4 regions of the Streptomyces sp. S063 genome follow, and region 1 is predicted to be linked to each of the others. Evidence: riboswitches for the same ligand, from Rfam matches in the RefSeq annotation. Region 1 holds a riboswitch; each other region holds the start of a gene.
The links. Region 1 has a riboswitch for cyclic di-AMP ahead of CCZ36_RS32870 (transglycosylase SLT domain-containing protein). Riboswitches for the same ligand answer to the same signal wherever they lie in the genome.
Positions count from the first base shown of each region.

Region 2: linked by a shared signal. The riboswitch ahead of CCZ36_RS21925 (C40 family peptidase) and the one ahead of CCZ36_RS32870 (transglycosylase SLT domain-containing protein) in region 1 are both predicted to bind cyclic di-AMP.
Region 3: linked by a shared signal. The riboswitch ahead of CCZ36_RS31315 (LysM peptidoglycan-binding domain-containing M23 family metallopeptidase) and the one ahead of CCZ36_RS32870 (transglycosylase SLT domain-containing protein) in region 1 are both predicted to bind cyclic di-AMP.
Region 4: linked by a shared signal. The riboswitch ahead of CCZ36_RS12570 (transglycosylase family protein) and the one ahead of CCZ36_RS32870 (transglycosylase SLT domain-containing protein) in region 1 are both predicted to bind cyclic di-AMP.

Region 1 is NZ_CP021707.1:7,236,144-7,240,487, forward strand. It holds gene CCZ36_RS32860 (SpoIIE family protein phosphatase) at 1-583, shown strand, start outside; gene CCZ36_RS32865 (FAD-dependent oxidoreductase) at 599-1,960, opposite strand; cyclic di-AMP (ydaO/yuaA leader) riboswitch at 2,445-2,603, shown strand; gene CCZ36_RS32870 (transglycosylase SLT domain-containing protein) at 2,607-3,443, shown strand; partial or broken gene CCZ36_RS36155 (FAD-dependent monooxygenase) at 3,540-3,777, shown strand; partial or broken gene CCZ36_RS32880 (dihydrodipicolinate reductase) at 3,754-3,969, opposite strand; gene CCZ36_RS32885 (UbiA family prenyltransferase) at 4,215-4,344, opposite strand, start outside.
Region 2 is NZ_CP021707.1:4,697,849-4,702,192, forward strand. It holds gene CCZ36_RS21920 (hypothetical protein) at 138-491, shown strand; gene CCZ36_RS21925 (C40 family peptidase) at 547-1,743, opposite strand; cyclic di-AMP (ydaO/yuaA leader) riboswitch at 1,742-1,908, opposite strand; gene pcrA (DNA helicase PcrA) at 2,166-4,344, shown strand, end outside.
Region 3 is NZ_CP021707.1:6,897,329-6,901,672, reverse strand. It holds gene CCZ36_RS31325 (STM4011 family radical SAM protein) at 1-554, shown strand, start outside; gene CCZ36_RS31320 (SGNH/GDSL hydrolase family protein) at 566-1,405, opposite strand; gene CCZ36_RS31315 (LysM peptidoglycan-binding domain-containing M23 family metallopeptidase) at 1,570-2,529, opposite strand; cyclic di-AMP (ydaO/yuaA leader) riboswitch at 2,533-2,692, opposite strand; gene CCZ36_RS31310 (tyrosine-protein phosphatase) at 3,137-3,949, shown strand; partial or broken gene CCZ36_RS36120 (DUF6126 family protein) at 3,989-4,161, opposite strand; gene CCZ36_RS31305 (helix-turn-helix domain-containing protein) at 4,226-4,344, opposite strand, start outside.
Region 4 is NZ_CP021707.1:2,792,671-2,797,014, reverse strand. It holds gene CCZ36_RS12585 (sel1 repeat family protein) at 1-271, shown strand, start outside; gene CCZ36_RS12580 (cytochrome P450 family protein) at 268-1,608, shown strand; gene CCZ36_RS12575 (transglycosylase family protein) at 1,785-2,810, shown strand; cyclic di-AMP (ydaO/yuaA leader) riboswitch at 3,098-3,276, shown strand; gene CCZ36_RS12570 (transglycosylase family protein) at 3,282-3,989, shown strand; gene eno (phosphopyruvate hydratase) at 4,313-4,344, shown strand, end outside.

The DNA of each region.
Region 1 (4,344 bases):
GCTGAGCAACCATGATCCGCGGGAGGTGATGAGCGGCACCAACCGGCTGCTGATCGACCTCGACCCGGGGCAGTTCGCGAGCTGCTGCTACATCACCCTCGACCCGGCGACCGGCGTGGCCCGCGCTGTACGGGCGGGGCATCCGCAGCCCGTGCTGCGGGGGCCCGACGGCCGGACGAAGGTGCTGGACCTGCCCGGCGGCATCGTGCTCGGGGTCGACGGGGACGCGGCCTACCCGGTCACGGAGATGCGGCTCGAACCGGGGGCGATGCTGGCCCTGTTCACGGACGGGCTGATCGAGCGCCCGGGGACGGACATCGACGAGGGGATCGAGCGGCTGCGCGCCACCGTCGAACGCATCGGCGCGGTCCCCCTGGCCGAGACGGCCGACCAGGTCATCGGGGAAGCCCGGGCGGCCACCGACCGTCCCGACGACATCGCGCTCCTGCTCGCGGCCCGCTGGACCGCGGCTCCGCGGGCGCGGCAGCCCAGGACGGAGCGGGAGTCCGGGCCCGATCTGTGGCGCACCTTCAGGAGGCCGGACCCGGGGCGTCCGATGGACCCTCCGGATCCGGCCTCCTAGAAGGCGTCGTGGTGATCAGGCGCCGGAGGCGTCCAGCATGCCCTCGCGCTCCACGACCTTGATCCGCTCACGGCCCTGGGCCGCGCCCAGCGCCTGCTCGTGGGCGTCCAGCTTGTGCCAGCCCTCCCAGGTCGTGTACCGGACGCCCCGGTCCTGGAGGAAGGCCTCGACGGCCTCCGGAGCGGGCGTCGCCGGCTCGGGCAGACGGCCGGCGGCACGGTCCTCCAGGACGCAGGCGACCGTCTCGTTGGCGTCGCCCTTGGTGTGCCCGATCAGGCCGATCGGACCGCGCTTGATCCAGCCGGTGACGTAGACCGAGGTCATGTGCTCGTTCCCGGCGATGACGCGGCCCGCCTCGTGCGGGACGGTGCCGGAGGTCACGTCGAACGGGAGCTTGGGCAGCTCCTCGGAGTAGTAGCCCACGGCGCGGTAGACGCTCTGCATGTCCCAGTCGGTGAACCGGCCGGTGCCCCGGACGTTGCCGGTGCCGTCCAGCTCGGTGCGCTCGGTGCGCAGCGCGGTGACCTTGCCGTCCTCGCCGAGGATCTCGACCGGGGACTCGAAGAAGTGCAGGAACAGCTTGTGCGGGCGGTCGCCGGTGTCGCGGATCGCCCAGTTCTCCAGAGTCTGCGCGACCATGTTGGCCTGCTTGTTCTCGCGGCGGGTCGCGATGGAGCCCTCGTCGTAGTCGATGTCCTCGGGATTGACGATGACCTCGATGTTGGGGGAGTGGTCCAGCTCCCGCAGCTCCATCGGGCTGAACTTGGCCTGCGCCGGGCCACGCCGCCCGAACACATGCACCTCCAGCGCCTTGTTCTCCTTGAGGCCCTGGTAGACGTTGTCCGGGATCTCGGTGGGCAGCAGCTCGTCGGCCGTCTTGGCCAGGACCCGGGCCACGTCCAGGGCCACGTTCCCGACGCCGAGCACGGCGACCTTCTCCGCGGTGAGCGGCCAGGTGCGCGGGACCTCGGGGTGCCCGTCGTACCAGGAGACGAACTCGGCCGCGCCGTAGGAGCCGTCCAGCTCGATGCCGGGGATGTCGAGCGCGCGGTCGGCCTCGGCGCCGGTGGAGAAGATCACCGCGTCGTAGAACGACCGCAGGTCGTCCAGGCCGATGTCGTGCGGGTAGCTGACGTTCCCGAAGAGCCGGATCTGGGGCTTGTCCAGCACCTGGTGCAGGGCCTTCACGATGCCCTTGATCCGCGGGTGGTCGGGGGCCACGCCGTAGCGGATGAGGCCGAAGGGCGCGGGCATGCGCTCGAAGAGGTCGATGGAGACCCCCGGGTCCTGGCAGACCTCGGATTTGAGCAGCGCGTCCGCAGCGTAGATACCGGCGGGGCCGGCTCCGACAATGGCGACGCGGACGGGGCGTGTCATGGCGTGGTGATCCTTCGGGGCGGGCGAACGCGGGCAGGTACAGCGTACGTCGGAGGTAAGGGTTGGCTTACTAGTCTCCACCCCACACCGTAAGCGATCGCCGCGCGGACCCTTCGACCGCCCCTGCCTAGAGTGCCCGATTGGCCCGTTTCGTTATTCCGATATGGTCGATTTGACCTCTATGGGTCTCCTGATCCGTAAAGGTCCTATCGGGGATTCTGGGAGCATTTGTTTGGTCCCGTTCTCGCCATCGCCGCGAGGGAGTGGTGAGCGTCACGTCCGAGAGTCCGGACGTCGAAGTGGACGCATCGGTTCCCTTCTGTGCGAAGAAAGTTGACGCCATGACGGCGTCACCCGATCCGGGAATTCCGCAATTCGATCATGTGCGGAAAAGGAGATCAGGAATGGGGGGCTTGTTCCGTCCGGCGTTTCTCGCCTACGGTCACCGTCAATCCGGATGGAACGCCGAATCCTGCCGCCGTCCGGGAATCCGAAACCCACTCACGTACGGCAGGAGCGGGGGACCCAGGTAAGTCGCCGATCCGTAACCGGAACGGCTTGGGGTGAAGTCGCACGACCGTGCGGCCAGACATCTCCCGTCTGAATCCGACAGCTCACCTCGCAGGCGCCGGAGAGGAAAACCCCCATGCCCGCAAAGGGTCAGCACCGCCGTCCCAAGTCCACCTCGCTCGGCCGCGGCCTCGCCGCCGTGACCACCGGTGGAGCCGTCCTCGCCCTCCCGGTGATCGGCGCCACCAGCGCCTTCGCCGCTCCCGCACCCGCCGTCGCCCCGCAGGCCGTGGCGCCCGCCGCGGCGGCCACGCCGGCGAATTCCGCCGCGAAGGCCGACCCTGCCAAGCATTCTGTGGTGGCCGGCGAAACCCTTTCCAAGATCGCCCGCGAGCATTCCGTCAGCGGCGGATGGAAGAAGTTGTACGAAGGTAACCGGAAGGTCATCGGATCGAATCCCGATCTCATTCACCCCGGTATCAAGCTGGTCATCGGAGCCGCGTCCGCCGCTTCGTCCAAGGACAAGGCGGCCAAGGCTTCCCCGTCCGCCGCGCGCGGTGCCGCGGCGGACCGCGCCGACCGGTCGGAGCGCCTCAACACCGCCCCCGTGGCCAAGGCGGCTCCGGCCGCCGAGAAGAAGGCCGTCACCTACACGAACGATCTCGACGGCTGGATCCGGGAATCGCTGGCGATCATGGCCGAGCGGGGCATCCCCGGCACCTATGAGGGCATCCACCGCAACATCCTGCGCGAGTCCTCCGGCAACCCGAACGCCATCAACAACTGGGACTCCAACGCGGTCAAGGGCACCCCGTCCAAGGGGCTGCTCCAGGTCATCGACCCGACGTTCCAGGCCTACCACGTGCCCGGCACCTCGACCGACAGCTACGACCCGGTCGCCAACATCACGGCCGCGTGCAACTACGCCGCGGACCGCTACGGCTCGATCGACAACGTCTTCGGCGCCTACTGATCCCCGCGCGCCCGAACAGCGCGAGGAGCCCCGGACCGCACGGTCCGGGGCTCCTTCGTCGTACCGGGGGTCGCCGGGAAATTACCCCCAAGTTTCATCACTGGAACAGGTTCTCTTCTGGGGGGTCGCCGCGATCGCCGGGCACGCCCCACGGGCATGGGCGGATGTCCGTGCGGCGGCGGCACCGGTCGGATCCGGGGCCCATGTACCGGTCCTGGTCGTCGGCACCGGATACGGCGGCTCCGTGGCCGCCCTCCGCCTCGCCGAGGCAGGCACGGACGTCCACATGGTCGAGAGGGGCATGGCCTGGGACACCCCCGGCACGGACGGCCAGGACGGCGGCGATGTCGTCGGTGGCCGCGACCCCGAGCGGGCGGCCGAGACCGCCGAGTTCGCCCGCGTCACGGCCGACCTTGGCGGGATCGTGTACGAGGACGGCGGCGAGTGTCATCGCCGGATGGGCCTCGACGGCGCGGATCGTGGCGCGGCCGACGTTGCCGGTACCCCAGACCACCGTGGGAATCATGCGCGGAGGGTAGCCCCGGGGCCTTGCACTTCCCGGAGCCGTGACACCACCGGATCGGCCGGGAGAAGAGGTGTTCCCGTACCGGCGGGGGGATCCGCCAGTACGGGAACATCTCAGGGGGTTCCGCGCTTCGCGCGGGTGAACCTGCGCCGAGACGGTGTACGACCCCTGCGGCCGCTTGCCGTCCTCGGCCGGGACCGGGGCCGAGGCCCCGGCCGCGAGGGGGCCGTCCGGCGCAGGTCCGTTCAGCCCGTCGCCACGCCCCCGACCAGCAGCAGCGCTACATCCGCCGCCGCCACGGCCACCGCTCCGGCCAGCGCCGCCTTGCGCCAACGGCGGCCGAGCGCCGGGCCCGCGAACGCCGCCGCTCCCGCC
Region 2 (4,344 bases), 2.5 Mb from region 1:
CCCGGCGCGGAGAAAAGGGTCGCCATGACAGCTATTGCCCTGATGTGACGTTTCGCCGGTCACGAATGATCGAAGCGATCGAGGAAGGCTTGCCTCACTGAAAGGTAAAACTTTGGCCATGGCTAGGCTCCGGAGCCATGGACGTACTCATCAATGTCTTCGTCGCCCTGCACATCATCGGCATCGCCTCCCTGCTGGGCGGCTTCCTGACGCAGATGAAGGCCATGGGGGCGGGGGCCGCCCGGTTCACCCCCGCGATGCTGCACGGCGCGCTGACCATGCTGGTCACCGGCGTGGCCCTGGTCGGCCTCAACCAGGCCGACGACCAGACCGTCAACAACGTCAAGATCGGCATCAAGCTGGCGCTGCTGGTCGTGATCCTCGCCCTGGTCTACGTCAAGCGCGACGAGGAGAAGGTCGACAAGGGCGCGTTCATCGCCGTCGGCGCCCTGACGACCGTCAACATCTTCATCGCGACGATCTGGACCTGAGGCCGGACCTGAAGCCTGGCGGTGGCGGCCGTTCACCGGCCGCCACCGCCCCGGGTCACGCCGGGCGCACGCTCCCGTAGATCGGCATGTAGTAGATCGACTCCTCGCGCACGTTCGCACCGGGCTTCGGGGCGTGGATCATCATCCCGTCGCCCTTGTAGATGCCGACATGGCTGATGTCGTCGTAGAAGAAGACCAGGTCCCCGGGCTGAAGGTCGGACGTGGCGACCCGCGTGCCGACCTCGACCTGGTCCCAGGTGGTCCGCGGCAGGGTCACGCCCGCCTCCCGCCAGGCCGCCTGTGTCAGCCCCGAGCAGTCGTAACTGGAGGGGCCCGACGCCCCCCACACGTACGGCTTCCCGATCTGGGCGCGGGCGAAGGCCAGCACCTTCTCCGCCTTGGCGGCGTAACTGCTGTCCGTACCGGAGCCGGACCCTGGACCCGTGTCCGTACCGCTGCCCGATCCGGATCCCGAACCGCCGCCGGATTCCTGCGCGGCCTCCTCGCGGGCCTTCTCCTCGGCCTCGGCCTTCTCCTTCGCCTCGGCGGCCTGGCGGGCGGCCAGCTTCGCCGCCTTCTCCTTCGCCTCGGCCTCCTTCTTGCGCTCCAGCTCCGCCAGCCGCGCCTTCTCCTCGGCGGTCAGCCGGGACAGCAGCCCGCGCGCCTCGGTCAGCTTGGCCTGGACGTCCTTCTTGCTGGAGGCGAGCGTGGCCTGCGTCTCGGTCAGGGTCTCCAGGCTCTTCACGGCCTCCGCGCGCTTCTTCGCCGCCGATGCCTGCTGCGTACGGAAGTCGCTCACGGCCTTCTGCTGCCGCTCCGTCGCCCGGTCCATCAGCCGGCTCTGGTCGAAGTACCCCTGCGGGTCGTCCGCGAAGAAGAAAGTCGCCGTGGGCGCGATGCCACCGCTGCGGTACTGGGCAGCCGCGTAGGAGCCCAGCGCCCGGCGCGCCTCGTTGATCCTCTCGGTCCGCTTCGCCACGTCCGCGAGCAGGCCGTCGACCTTCCTCTGCTGCGACGCGGAGGCGGCTTTGGCCCGGTTGTACTCCTGGGTCGCCGTGCCCGCCTGCCGGTACAGGGCGTCGACCTTCTTCTGGACGTCCTCGATGGCGGGCTTCGGCTCCGCGGGCGCGGCCGTGGCGCTCTGCGTGGAGAGCAACGTCACGGAGGCCAGCGCGGCCGTCGTCAGCCCGACGGCGGGGGTGGTGGTGCGCACCTTCGTGCGCGGCTTGCGATGCGATGCCAAGACCGGCATCTCCTTCCGTGGACCGCCTACCGGGTTAGCTGTCGGGTTCGGACGGAACGGAAGGCTGTCCTACGGTCCGCATGCGAGGGCACGGACCGATTCACCCCGGTTCTGCGTGTGGGTCCCCGGTTCCGAACTGCCAGGACGGCAGGCCGGATTCGGCAGAGGTGTCCGTCAGGCGCGGTTCGCCTCAGGGAGGTACGGATCACCTGACCGAGCACGCTAGCCAAAGCGCCCCACCGCTGGGAAGGACGATGAGCGATATGCCCGATACATTTTCGTGACCTTTCCGGATCGGGGGTCCCGCACCCCCTCCGACCGGGCGCTTTTTCACGGAACGCGTACGTCCGCTCTCCGTGCGTGGGGCTGAGGTCCCCGCTTCCCGGCTTCGGCGGAAGGTTGTCAGTCCGGCCGCCTAGACTCGGGAGGCGATGAGCAGCCTCTTTGACGACAACTTCCTGACCGGCCTCCAGCCCGCGGAGGACGGCCCCCCGCCGCCCCCCGAGGACCACGCGCCCGAAGCGGTGCCGGAGGGCCTCTTCGAGGGCGTCTACGACGCGCCCCCGCCGCCCCGGGACGGGTACTACCGGGACGGTCACCCGCGCCCGGCGATCGACTCCGCCGCGCTGCTCGACGGGCTCAACACCGAGCAGCGCGCCGCCGTCGTGCACGCCGGATCCCCGCTGCTCATCGTCGCCGGGGCCGGCTCCGGCAAGACCCGGGTGCTCACCCACCGCATCGCCCACCTGCTGGCCGAGCGCGGCACGCACCCCGGGCAGATCCTCGCGATCACCTTCACCAACAAGGCCGCGGGCGAGATGAAGGAGCGCGTCGAGCAGCTCGTCGGCCCGCGCGCCAACGCCATGTGGGTCATGACCTTCCACAGCGCGTGCGTCCGCATCCTGCGCCGCGAGTCGAAGAAGCTCGGCTTCACCTCGTCGTTCTCGATCTACGACGCCGCCGACTCCAAGCGCCTGATGGCCCTGGTCTGCCGCGATCTGGATCTCGATCCCAAGCGGTATCCGCCGAAGTCCTTCACCGCCAAGGTCTCCAACCTCAAGAACGAGCTCATCGACGAGGAGACCTTCGCCGGGCAGGCCGCCGACGGGTTCGAGAAGACCCTCGCCCAGGCGTACGCGCTCTACCAGGCCCGCCTGCGCGAGGCCAACGCCCTGGACTTCGACGACATCATCATGACGACGGTCCACCTTCTCCAGGCCTTCCCGGACGTCGCCGAGCACTACCGCCGCCGCTTCCGCCACGTCCTCGTCGACGAGTACCAGGACACCAACCACGCCCAGTACACGCTGGTCCGTGAGCTGGTCGGCCCGGCCGGCGAGAGCGACGCCCCCGCCGAGCTGTGCGTGGTCGGTGACGCGGACCAGTCGATCTACGCCTTCCGGGGCGCGACCATCCGCAACATCCTCCAGTTCGAGGAGGACTACCCCAGTGCCACGACGATCCTGCTGGAGCAGAACTACCGCTCCACGCAGACGATCCTCTCCGCGGCCAACGCCGTCATCGAGCGCAACGAGAGCCGCCGCCCCAAGAACCTCTGGACCAACGCCGGCTCCGGCGCCCGCATCACCGGCTATGTCGCCGACACCGAGCACGACGAGGCGCAGTTCGTCGCCGACGAGATCGACCGGCTCACCGACGCGGGCGACGCCAAGGCGGGCGACGTCGCCGTCTTCTACCGCACCAACGCCCAGTCCCGCGTCTTCGAAGAGATCTTCATCCGCGTCGGCCTGCCCTACAAGGTCGTCGGCGGGGTGCGCTTCTACGAGCGCAAGGAGGTCCGGGACGTCCTGGCCTACCTCCGGGTCCTCGCCAACCCCGAGGACACCGTCCCGCTCCGCCGCATCCTCAACGTCCCCAAGCGCGGCATCGGCGACCGCGCCGAAGCGATGATCGACGCCCTGTCGATGCGCGAGAAGATCTCCTTCCCGCAGGCACTGCGCCGCGTCGACGAGGCGTACGGCATGGCCGCCCGCTCCTCCAACGCCGTCAAGCGCTTCAACACGCTGATGGAGGAGCTGCGCACGATCGTCGAGTCCGGCGCCGGACCCGCCGTCGTCCTGGAAGCCGTCCTGGAGCGCACGGGCTATCTGGCCGAGCTCCAGGCCTCCACGGACCCGCAGGACGAGACCCGTATCGAGAACCTCCAGGAACTCGCCGCCGTCGCCCTCGAATTCGAGCAGGAGCGCGGCGAGGAGGAGGGCGCGGGCACGCTCGCGGAGTTCCTGGAGAAGGTCGCGCTGGTGGCCGACTCCGACCAGATCCCCGACGAGGACGAGGACGGCTCCGGCGTCATCACGCTGATGACCCTGCACACCGCGAAGGGCCTGGAGTTTCCCGTCGTCTTCCTCACCGGCCTGGAGGACGGCGTCTTCCCGCACATGCGGGCCCTCGGCCAGACCAAGGAGCTGGAGGAGGAGCGCCGCCTCGCGTACGTCGGCATCACCCGCGCCCGCGAGCGGCTCTACCTGACCCGGGCCGCGATGCGCAGCGCCTGGGGCCAGCCCTCGTACAACCCCCCGTCGCGGTTCCTGGAGGAGATCCCGGAAGCGCACCTCGACTGGAAGCGCAAGGGCCCGATGGCCGCCCCCG
Region 3 (4,344 bases), 340 kb from region 1:
ACCGTTTTCTGGGGAAATGCCGGGAGCTGTCGGCGAAGGGCATCCGCTACAGCGTGGGCGTGGTGGGGTTCGACGAGCATCTCGACGAGGCGCGGCGGCTGCGGGCGGAGTTGCCGGGCGAGGTCTATCTCTGGGTGAACGCCGCCGAGGGGCAGACGTACACGGACGAGGAGGCGGCGCGGTGGACGGAGCTGGATCCGCTCTTCCCCTACAGCCGTGATCCGCACCGCTCGGCGGGGCTGCCCTGCCGGACGGGCGAGTCGGTCATCTCGGTGGACGGGGACGGCACGGTGCGGCGCTGCCACTTCGTCGAGGCGGAGCTGGGCAATCTCTACGACGGCAGCTACCGCCGGGCGCTCGGCCCGCGGGCGTGCCCGCTCGCCGAGTGCGACTGCCACATCGGCTATGTGCATCTGGAGTCGCTGCCGCTGTACGACGTGTTCGCCGGCGGTGTGCTGGAGCGGATACCGGCGGCGTCCGGCACGGGCACGCCGCCGGGCGGGTTCGTCGTGCCGAACACTCCCCGGCGTGCGCTTCCCCTGCTGGAGCCCTGAGGGGGCAGGCCCTACAGCGGCAGCAGGTCCGGGCGCTTGGCCTCGACGTGGTCGCCGGAGGACTCGCCGCGCAGCCGTCGGCCGATCCAGGGCACCAGGTATTCGCGGGCCCACTGGATGTTGTCGCGCCGCTCGTCGAAGGGGCTGCGCTGGGCCTGCGGCGGCCAGGGCTGGTCGGGGTCGGCGGGCACGTCGTGGCCGAGGACCTGGGCGGCGCGGAGCGCGACGCGGGTGTGTCCCTCGGGCGACAGGTGCAGCCGGTCGGCGTCCCACGCACGGCGGTCCTGGACGGAGCGCAGCGACCACAGGTCCAGCACGGGGCACTGGTAGCGGTCGGCGATGGCCCGGAGATGGACGTTGTACGTGGCGATCTTGCCGCGCATGTGGCGCAGTACCGGGACGCCCCGGGTGTCGAAGCCGGTGGTGACCATGACCGTGCCGACGGCGTTGCTCAGCTCGGCGACGGCTCGCTCGAAGCGCTCGGCGAGATCGTCGGGGTCGGTGCCGGGTCGGATGATGTCGTTGCCGCCCGCGCAGAAGCTGACCAGGTCGGGGGCCAGTTCCTTGGCGCGCGGGACCTGTTCCTCGACGATCTGGTCGAGGAGACGTCCTCGTACGGCGAGATTGGCGTAGCGGAAGTCCCCGTGCGGGGAGTCCTCGTGCGGGGCGTCCTCGGAGCCGGCCCGGCCGGGGGCCGGCAACCGGTCGGCGAGGAGCACCGCGAAGCGGTCCGCCCAGCCGACGAAGGTCCCGTCGGGGCCGGGGTCGCCGACGCCCTCGGTGAAACTGTCGCCGATCGCCGCGTACGACCCGATGGTGTGCTGCTGGTTGTTTCTCGAATCGTCTGCCACAAGGACTTATCCTGCATCGTCCGATGTGACCTACGCGACCGTAATACGGGGTTGACGGGTGGTGAGATAGACCACCCGGTCAGTTTTCGGTAAACCCGGAATAAAGCGAGGGGCGGTGCGCCGCCGCGCACCGCCCCTCGCGGACACTTCTCGTCGCCGCTGGGTCAGAGGGAGACGCCGTGCTGACGCAGGTAGGCGATCGGGTCGACGTCCGAACCGTAGCTCGGGCCGGTGCGGACCTCGAAGTGCAGGTGCGGGCCGGTGGAGTTGCCGGTGGAGCCGGAGAGGCCGATCTGCTGGCCGCCGGTGACGGTCTGGCCGACCGAGACGTTCAGCGCGGACTGGTGGGCGTACTGGGAGTACATGCCGTCCTCGTGCTGGATGACGACCTCGTTGCCGTACGCGCCGCTGTTGCCGGCCGAGACCACGGTGCCCGGGCCGATGGCGAGGACGGGGGTGCCGGTGGCGGCCTGGAAGTCCGAGCCGGTGTGGTAGCCGCTGGACCAGCTGGCGCCGGAAGCGCGGTACTGGGTGGTGACGTTGGCGTTGGCCAGCGGGGCGGACCAGCCGGAGCCGGTGGCCTCGGCGGCGCCGGTACGCGCCGGGGCGCCGGAGCCCTCGGAGTCGTCGGCGGAGATGGTGTCGCCCTTCGGGGCTTCTTCCTTCGGCGCGGCCTTCGGGGCCGGTTCGGCCTTCTTCGGGGCGGCCTTGGGGGCGGCGGACTTCTCGGCCGGGGCGGAGCCCTTGGCGCCGAGGGTCAGCTTCATGCCCGGGTGAATCAGGCTGGGGTTGTCGCCGACTGTGGAGCGGTTGTCCTGGTAGAGCTTCTCCCACCCGCCCTTGAGCCGGTGCTCGGCGGCGATCTTCGACAGGTAGTCGCCGGAGACCACGGAGTACGTCTTCGGGGCGGCCTTCGACGCGGCGGGGGCGGCGGCCGGAGCGGTGTGCGCGGCGGCGACCGAGGCGGCGGCCGGCTTGGCGGCCGGGGCGGTCTGGTCCGCGGCGTTCACGGCGGTGGCGCCGATGAGCGGGAGGGCGAGTGCGGCGCCGCCGGTCCCGGCGGCGAGGACGCCGCGGGAGATCGGGCCGGACTTCGGACGACGGTGCTTACCCTTTGCGGGCATGGGGAAGTTCCTCTCCGGCGCCTGCGAGGTGAGCTGTCGGGTTCGGGCTGGAGATGCCCGGTCGCGTCGCGGCGACTTCACCCTAGCCGGTCCGGATCACTCCGGCTCGGCGGCTTACCTGGTTCCCCCGCTCCTGCCACACGTGAGTGGGTGGGTGCGAATTCCGGGCGGCGGCAGGATTAGGCGATCCGTCCGGATTGACGGTGACCGTAAACCGGTCAGGACGGGCGGAACAAGCCATCGGTTGCCCGGCGGAATCATCGATTCGATATCGCTCCGGATTTCCCGTCACACTCCGTGGATGGCGGATCTTGAATTTCCTTACGGGCAACGGGAATGCTCGACGGCGCTCTCACCACGGACCGTCACGGATATGATCCCGCTCACCTCCGAAATCCCATCTCCCCCATTAGCGGGGCATGTTCTGCGAAATGCACCAATACGGACATGCCGCGAGCGGCACCGCCTGACACCCGGTCAGCCGGGCCGCCCGGCACCCGCCCCCGGGGAGGCGACCATGATGATTTTCCGTCGAATCGATGTCGTATCGTCACGGGAGCGCCCTCGCCGGAGAGCCGCGCCGACGCCCGAGAACCGAGGAGTCCCCGTGACGCAGCAGGTGCCGCAGATCCCGCCGACAGAGGTCGTGCTGACCGGAGTCCGCAACTTCCGCGATGTGGGCGGGCTCCCCACCGCGGACGGGCGGCGCACCGCCTTCGGCCGGCTCTACCGCAGCGGCCATCTGGCACACGCCACCGCCGAGGACGCGGCCTTCCTCGGCGGGCTGGGACTGCACACGATCTTCGACTTCCGGCACTCCGCCGATCACCGGCTCGACGGGTACGACATCGAGCTGGCCGGTGTCCGCAATGTCAGCATTCCGCTCTCGGACCCGGCCGATGGCGCGGAGTTCTGGCGGCTGGTGGGCAGCGGGAACATCGAGCAGCTGCGCTCGGTCCTCTCCGGCAGCAAAGGCGTCGACCGCATGATCCGGATGTACCGCGCGACGATCGAGGACCGCACAGCCGAGCACAGCCGGGTCCTGCACGCCCTGGCCGAGGACAGCGTCCCGGCGCTGATGCACTGCGCGGCGGGCAAGGACCGGGCCGGCCTCTCGATCGCGGTCGCCCTGCTCGCGGTCGGCGTCGTGCCGGAGGCGATCGAGGAGGACTACCTCAAGTCCAACGATCTCCACCGCCGGTACAAGGTGAAGCGCTCCGACCCGTCCGGCGCCGGCATGTCGCCCGAGGTGCTGGAGCTGCTGGACCCGCTGTTCGGGGCGCGGCCCGCCTATCTCGCGGCGGCCTTCGCGGCCATCGAGGAGAACTGGGGGACGACGGACCGCTATCTGTCCGAGGGGCTGAAGCTCTCCCCCGCGACGCGGGAGCGGCTGAGCGAGCGGCTGCTCGACGAAGGCTGACCTCTCCCCCGTGACGGCGGCCCGCGCCGGAACGGGCCGTCACTTGCTCCCGGCCACCACGAAGAGCAGGTAGAGGAAGGCCGCGATGATGTGGCCCGCCACCAGATAGGCGAAGAGCCGGATGATGACGCCGCGCGGCATCCGCTTCTCCTGCGGGTCCTCGTTCGCGCGGCGTCCGGGCCCAGCGGGTCGTAGTGCTCGGAATCGGACATGACGGTCCTCTCTGCCGGCCTCGCGGCCGGTGGCATGAAGGGTGGGGCCGGCGGGAGCGGCCGGTCAGCGCGAGTGCAGTCCGCTGCCGAGGCAGAGCTCGGCAGCGGGGCTCTGCAGCAGGGAGTGGACGAAGAGCAGCTCCGCGCCGCGGCGGTCGACGGCCACGATCCGGTGCGGGGTGA
Region 4 (4,344 bases), 4.4 Mb from region 1:
GCACTCCGCCGACGCGGGCGGCATCGAGGCCGCCGGCATCGTGGGGTCGATACTGGCCGACCGGGGAGAAGCCGTTCCCGCCATCATCTATCTGGAGCGCGCGGCCGAAGCCGGTGACGACGAGGCGCGCAGCGACCTCGCGCTTCTGCTCGCCGATCGCGCGGTCTACTGGCTGGACCGGTTGGGCGAGTCGGGCGACGAGGACGCGCGGGGGGCCGCAGACATGCTGCAGGCGCTCCTCAAGACCCCGCCCGATAACGTCAAGGCGTGAACGACAGCCCCGCCCCGAGCACCCCCGAGCCCCCCACCTGCCCGCACGCCACCCCGCACGAGGCCGCCCCGGCGGCCCCCGCCCCCGAACTCTTCACCTGGGAGTTCGCCTCCGACCCCTACCCCGCCTACGCGTGGCTCCGCGAGCACCGCCCCGTGCACCGCACCGCGCTCCCCAGCGGGGTCGAGGCCTGGCTCGTGACGCGGTACGGGGACGCCAGGCAGGCGCTCGCCGACGCGCGGCTCTCCAAGAACCCGGCCAACCACGCCGAATCGCCGCACGCCAAGGGGAAGACGGGGATTCCGGGGGAGCGGAAGGCGGAGCTGATGACGCATCTGCTCAATATCGATCCGCCGGACCACACCCGGCTGCGACGGCTCGTTTCCAAGGCGTTCACCCCGCGCCGGGTCGCGGAGTTCGCGCCCCGCGTGCAGGAGCTGACGGACCGGCTCATCGACGGGTTCATCGAGGAGGGGAAGGCCGATCTGATCCATGACTTCGCCTTCCCGCTCCCCATCTACGCCATCTGCGACCTGCTCGGCGTCCCGCGCGAGGACCAGGACGACTTCCGGGACTGGGCGGGCATGATGATCCGGCACGGCGGCGGGCCGCGCGGCGGGGTCGCCCGGTCGGTGAAGAAGATGCGCGGCTATCTCGCCGAACTCATCCACCGGAAGAGGGAGAATCCCGGCGACGACCTGATCTCCGGGCTGATCCGGGCCAGCGACCACGGCGAGCACCTCACCGAGAACGAGGCGGCCGCGATGGCGTTCATCCTTCTCTTCGCCGGGTTCGAGACGACCGTCAACCTGATCGGGAACGGGACGTACGCCCTGCTGCGCCACCCCGAGCAGCGGGCCGCGCTCCAGGCTTCCCTGGAGGCCGGCGAGAGCGCGCTGCCGGCGACCGGGCTGGAGGAGCTGCTCCGGTTCGACGGGCCGGTCGAGATGGCGACCTGGCGGTACGCCACCGAGCCGCTGACCCTGGGCGGCGAGGAGATCGCCGCCGGGGATCCCGTACTCGTGGTGCTCGCGGCGGCCGACCGCGACCCTGAGCGGTTCACGGATCCGGACACGCTGGACCTTGCACGGCGTGACAATCAGCACCTCGGCTACGGGCACGGCATTCACTACTGCCTGGGGGCGCCGCTGGCTCGGCTCGAAGGACAGACCGCGCTGGCGACCCTCCTGAGACGCCTTCCTGACCTGCGACTTGCGGCAGAACCTGCCGATTTGCGCTGGCGTGGCGGGCTCATCATGCGCGGACTGCGCACCCTTCCGGTCGAGTTCGAGCCGGGCAACCGGTCCGAAAAAAGTGACGCTCTGTCAACTCTGTGACTTTCACGTGATCTGCGCTGCATCGACTTGTGACACACGTTCGAGTCCCGCTAGGTTCACGGTTCGACGCGTCGGTCGCACGTTGCTCACGCGTCACTTGTGCGCCGCCGCAGGCACGGAATCCCGCTGCTCGGCGCTCAGGTCACTCGCTTGTCAGTCGCACGGAAGGCATACCCATGGGCTCCGCGAACGGCAGACACCGCCGCCCTCGCCAGGCACCCGCCATCGTCGTCGCCGCAGGGGTGACGGGATCGGCCATCGCCATCCCGCTGCTCGGGGCGAGCGGCGCGACCGCCGCCGAGGCCACCACCTGGGACCGGGTCGCGGAGTGCGAGAGCGGCGGAATGTGGAGCGCCGACCTCGGCAACGGCTACTACGGCGGGCTCCAGCTCTCGCAGGAGACCTGGTCGGCGTACGGCGGTACGGAGTTCGCGCCCCGTGCCGACCTCGCCAGCCGCTCCCAGCAGATCTCCGTCGCCGAGAAGGTCCTGGACGACCAGGGGCCCAAGGCGTGGCCGAGCTGTGCGGTGATCTCGGGTCTCGCGGTGGACGGCAGCCTCCCGGGCGTCGACCCGGGCACCTCGCCGGCCCCCGACCCGACGACCGCCCCGACGGACGAAGCGGATGCACCCGACGAAGCGGATGAATCCGGCAAGTCCGATGAATCTGATGAGTCCGGCAAGGGCGACAAGAGCAGCAAGGGCGACTCTGCGGACAAGGGGGGCAGTGGTGACGCGGAAAAGAGTGGTGAAGCCCCCGACTCGTCGGTGACGCCCACCGCTCCGCCGTCCTCCGGCGCCCCCGACGCCACGGACCCCTCCACCGCTCCCGACGCCTCGAAAGGCAAGGGCGGCAAGCACCGCGGCACCCCTGCGCCCGAGGGGGCCGAGTCGGGCCGGGAGGACGGCCCGCGCGGATCCGGCCGGCACGCCTCGCGCGGCGACGGTGACGCCCGGGACGGCGGTGCGGCGACCGCCGGCGCGTACACCGTGCAGCCCGGCGACAACCTCTGGGCGATCGCCAACGCCCAGGAGCTCCCCGGTGGCTGGACCGGCCTGTACGAGACCAACAAGGGCCTCCTGGGCTCCGACCCGGACCTGATCCTGCCCGGCCAGAACCTGGATCTGGGGCTCGACCGGGGCTCGGATCAGGGTGTCGGCCAGGATGTCGAGGAGCCCGCCGAGGCGCCTGCCGCCAACTGATCCAATTCGGGAAAAAGCCCCGAAAACAGAGGCAGTTAAGAGGCCTATGTCCACTTTGCGTAAGTGAGACATGGGTCTCTTTGCTTCAACTCGCACGCCCCTTCCGGCTCATTCGCACACATCGCCCCCGACCTGCGGAAACGGCCTGCCGGTTGCCGCGAGTTCGGGGCGATTGCCCCCTATGTCCATCTTTGAATGTCGGGGTTGCCTGTGTTTACGGTCTAACTGCTCGCACCGCGGGCCCCGTCGACCGTCACGCCGAATCCTGCCGTCGGTCGAAGGGAACAGACGCGTAAGCGCCGTAGGCAGGAGCGGGGGACCCAGGTAAGCCGCCGGGTCCGCACGGCCCCCTCCGCGGGGGCGTACGGGACCGGCTAGGGGTGAAGCCGTGCGCAAGGACGCACGGCCGGGCAACTCATCAGCCCGAACCCGACAGCTCACCTCGTAGGCGTCGGTGAGGAGATTCGTTCCATGCTGCTGAACAGCAAGGGCAAGCACCGCCGCCCGTCCAAGGCCGCCCGTATCGCCACCCTCGCCGGTGTCGCCGGTGCCGCCGTCGCCGTCCCGCTGATGGGCGCGACCAACGCTTCCGCCGCCTCCGTCGAGACCTGGGACGCCGTCGCCCAGTGCGAGTCCGGCGGCAACTGGTCCATCAACACCGGCAACGGCTACTACGGCGGACTGCAGTTCTCGCAGTCCAGCTGGGCCGCCGCCGGCGGTACGCAGTACGCCGCGCGCGCCGACCTGGCCTCCAAGGACCAGCAGATCGCCACCGCCGAGAAGCTTCTCGACATGCAGGGCCCGGGCGCCTGGGCCTGCGCCGGCGCCGGCGGCCTCACCAACGACGGTGTGGACCCGGGCGTGAACCCCGGCGGCTCCGGCCGGTCCGAGAGCAAGCCCGAGCAGGCGCAGCCCCAGCGCCAGGCCGAGCAGCCCACCACGCGCAGCGAGCAGCGCGAGGCCCCCAAGGCCGAGAGCAAGAAGACCGTCACCACCCCGACCGGCGAGAAGGTCGAGAAGGGCGACGGCGAGTACAAGGTCAAGGCCGGCGACACCCTGAGCAAGATCGCTCAGAAGGAAGGCGTCAAGGGCGGCTGGAGCAAGCTCTTCAAGCTCAACGACGACATCGTCAAGGACGCGGACCTGATCTTCCCGGGGCAGCAGCTCCACCTGAAGTAATCGCCGTCTCTCCTCCCCGGAGGAGCGGTGTCCGGCGGCACTTCTCCTCGCACGGCTTCCCGGCCCGGCGCGCTCTTCCCCCCAGCGCGCCGGGCCGGGTTCTTCGTGGACGGCGGGAGCCCGGGGGCCCGCATGCGTTCACCTCTTGTTGTTACCCCTCAGTAGATATCTAGAGTTCTGTCCCGCTATGCAGGCCCTCGGGTCCTTTTTCGTCCCAGGAGGCGGGCGGTCGGCCGACGGACGCGGCCGGGCCGGATAGGCTCGGGTCGCAAGGCCACAGTGACCCTGCACAACCAGTGTCAGATCCCAGAAGGAGATGCCTCGTGCCGTCCATCGACGTCGTCGTAGCCAGGGA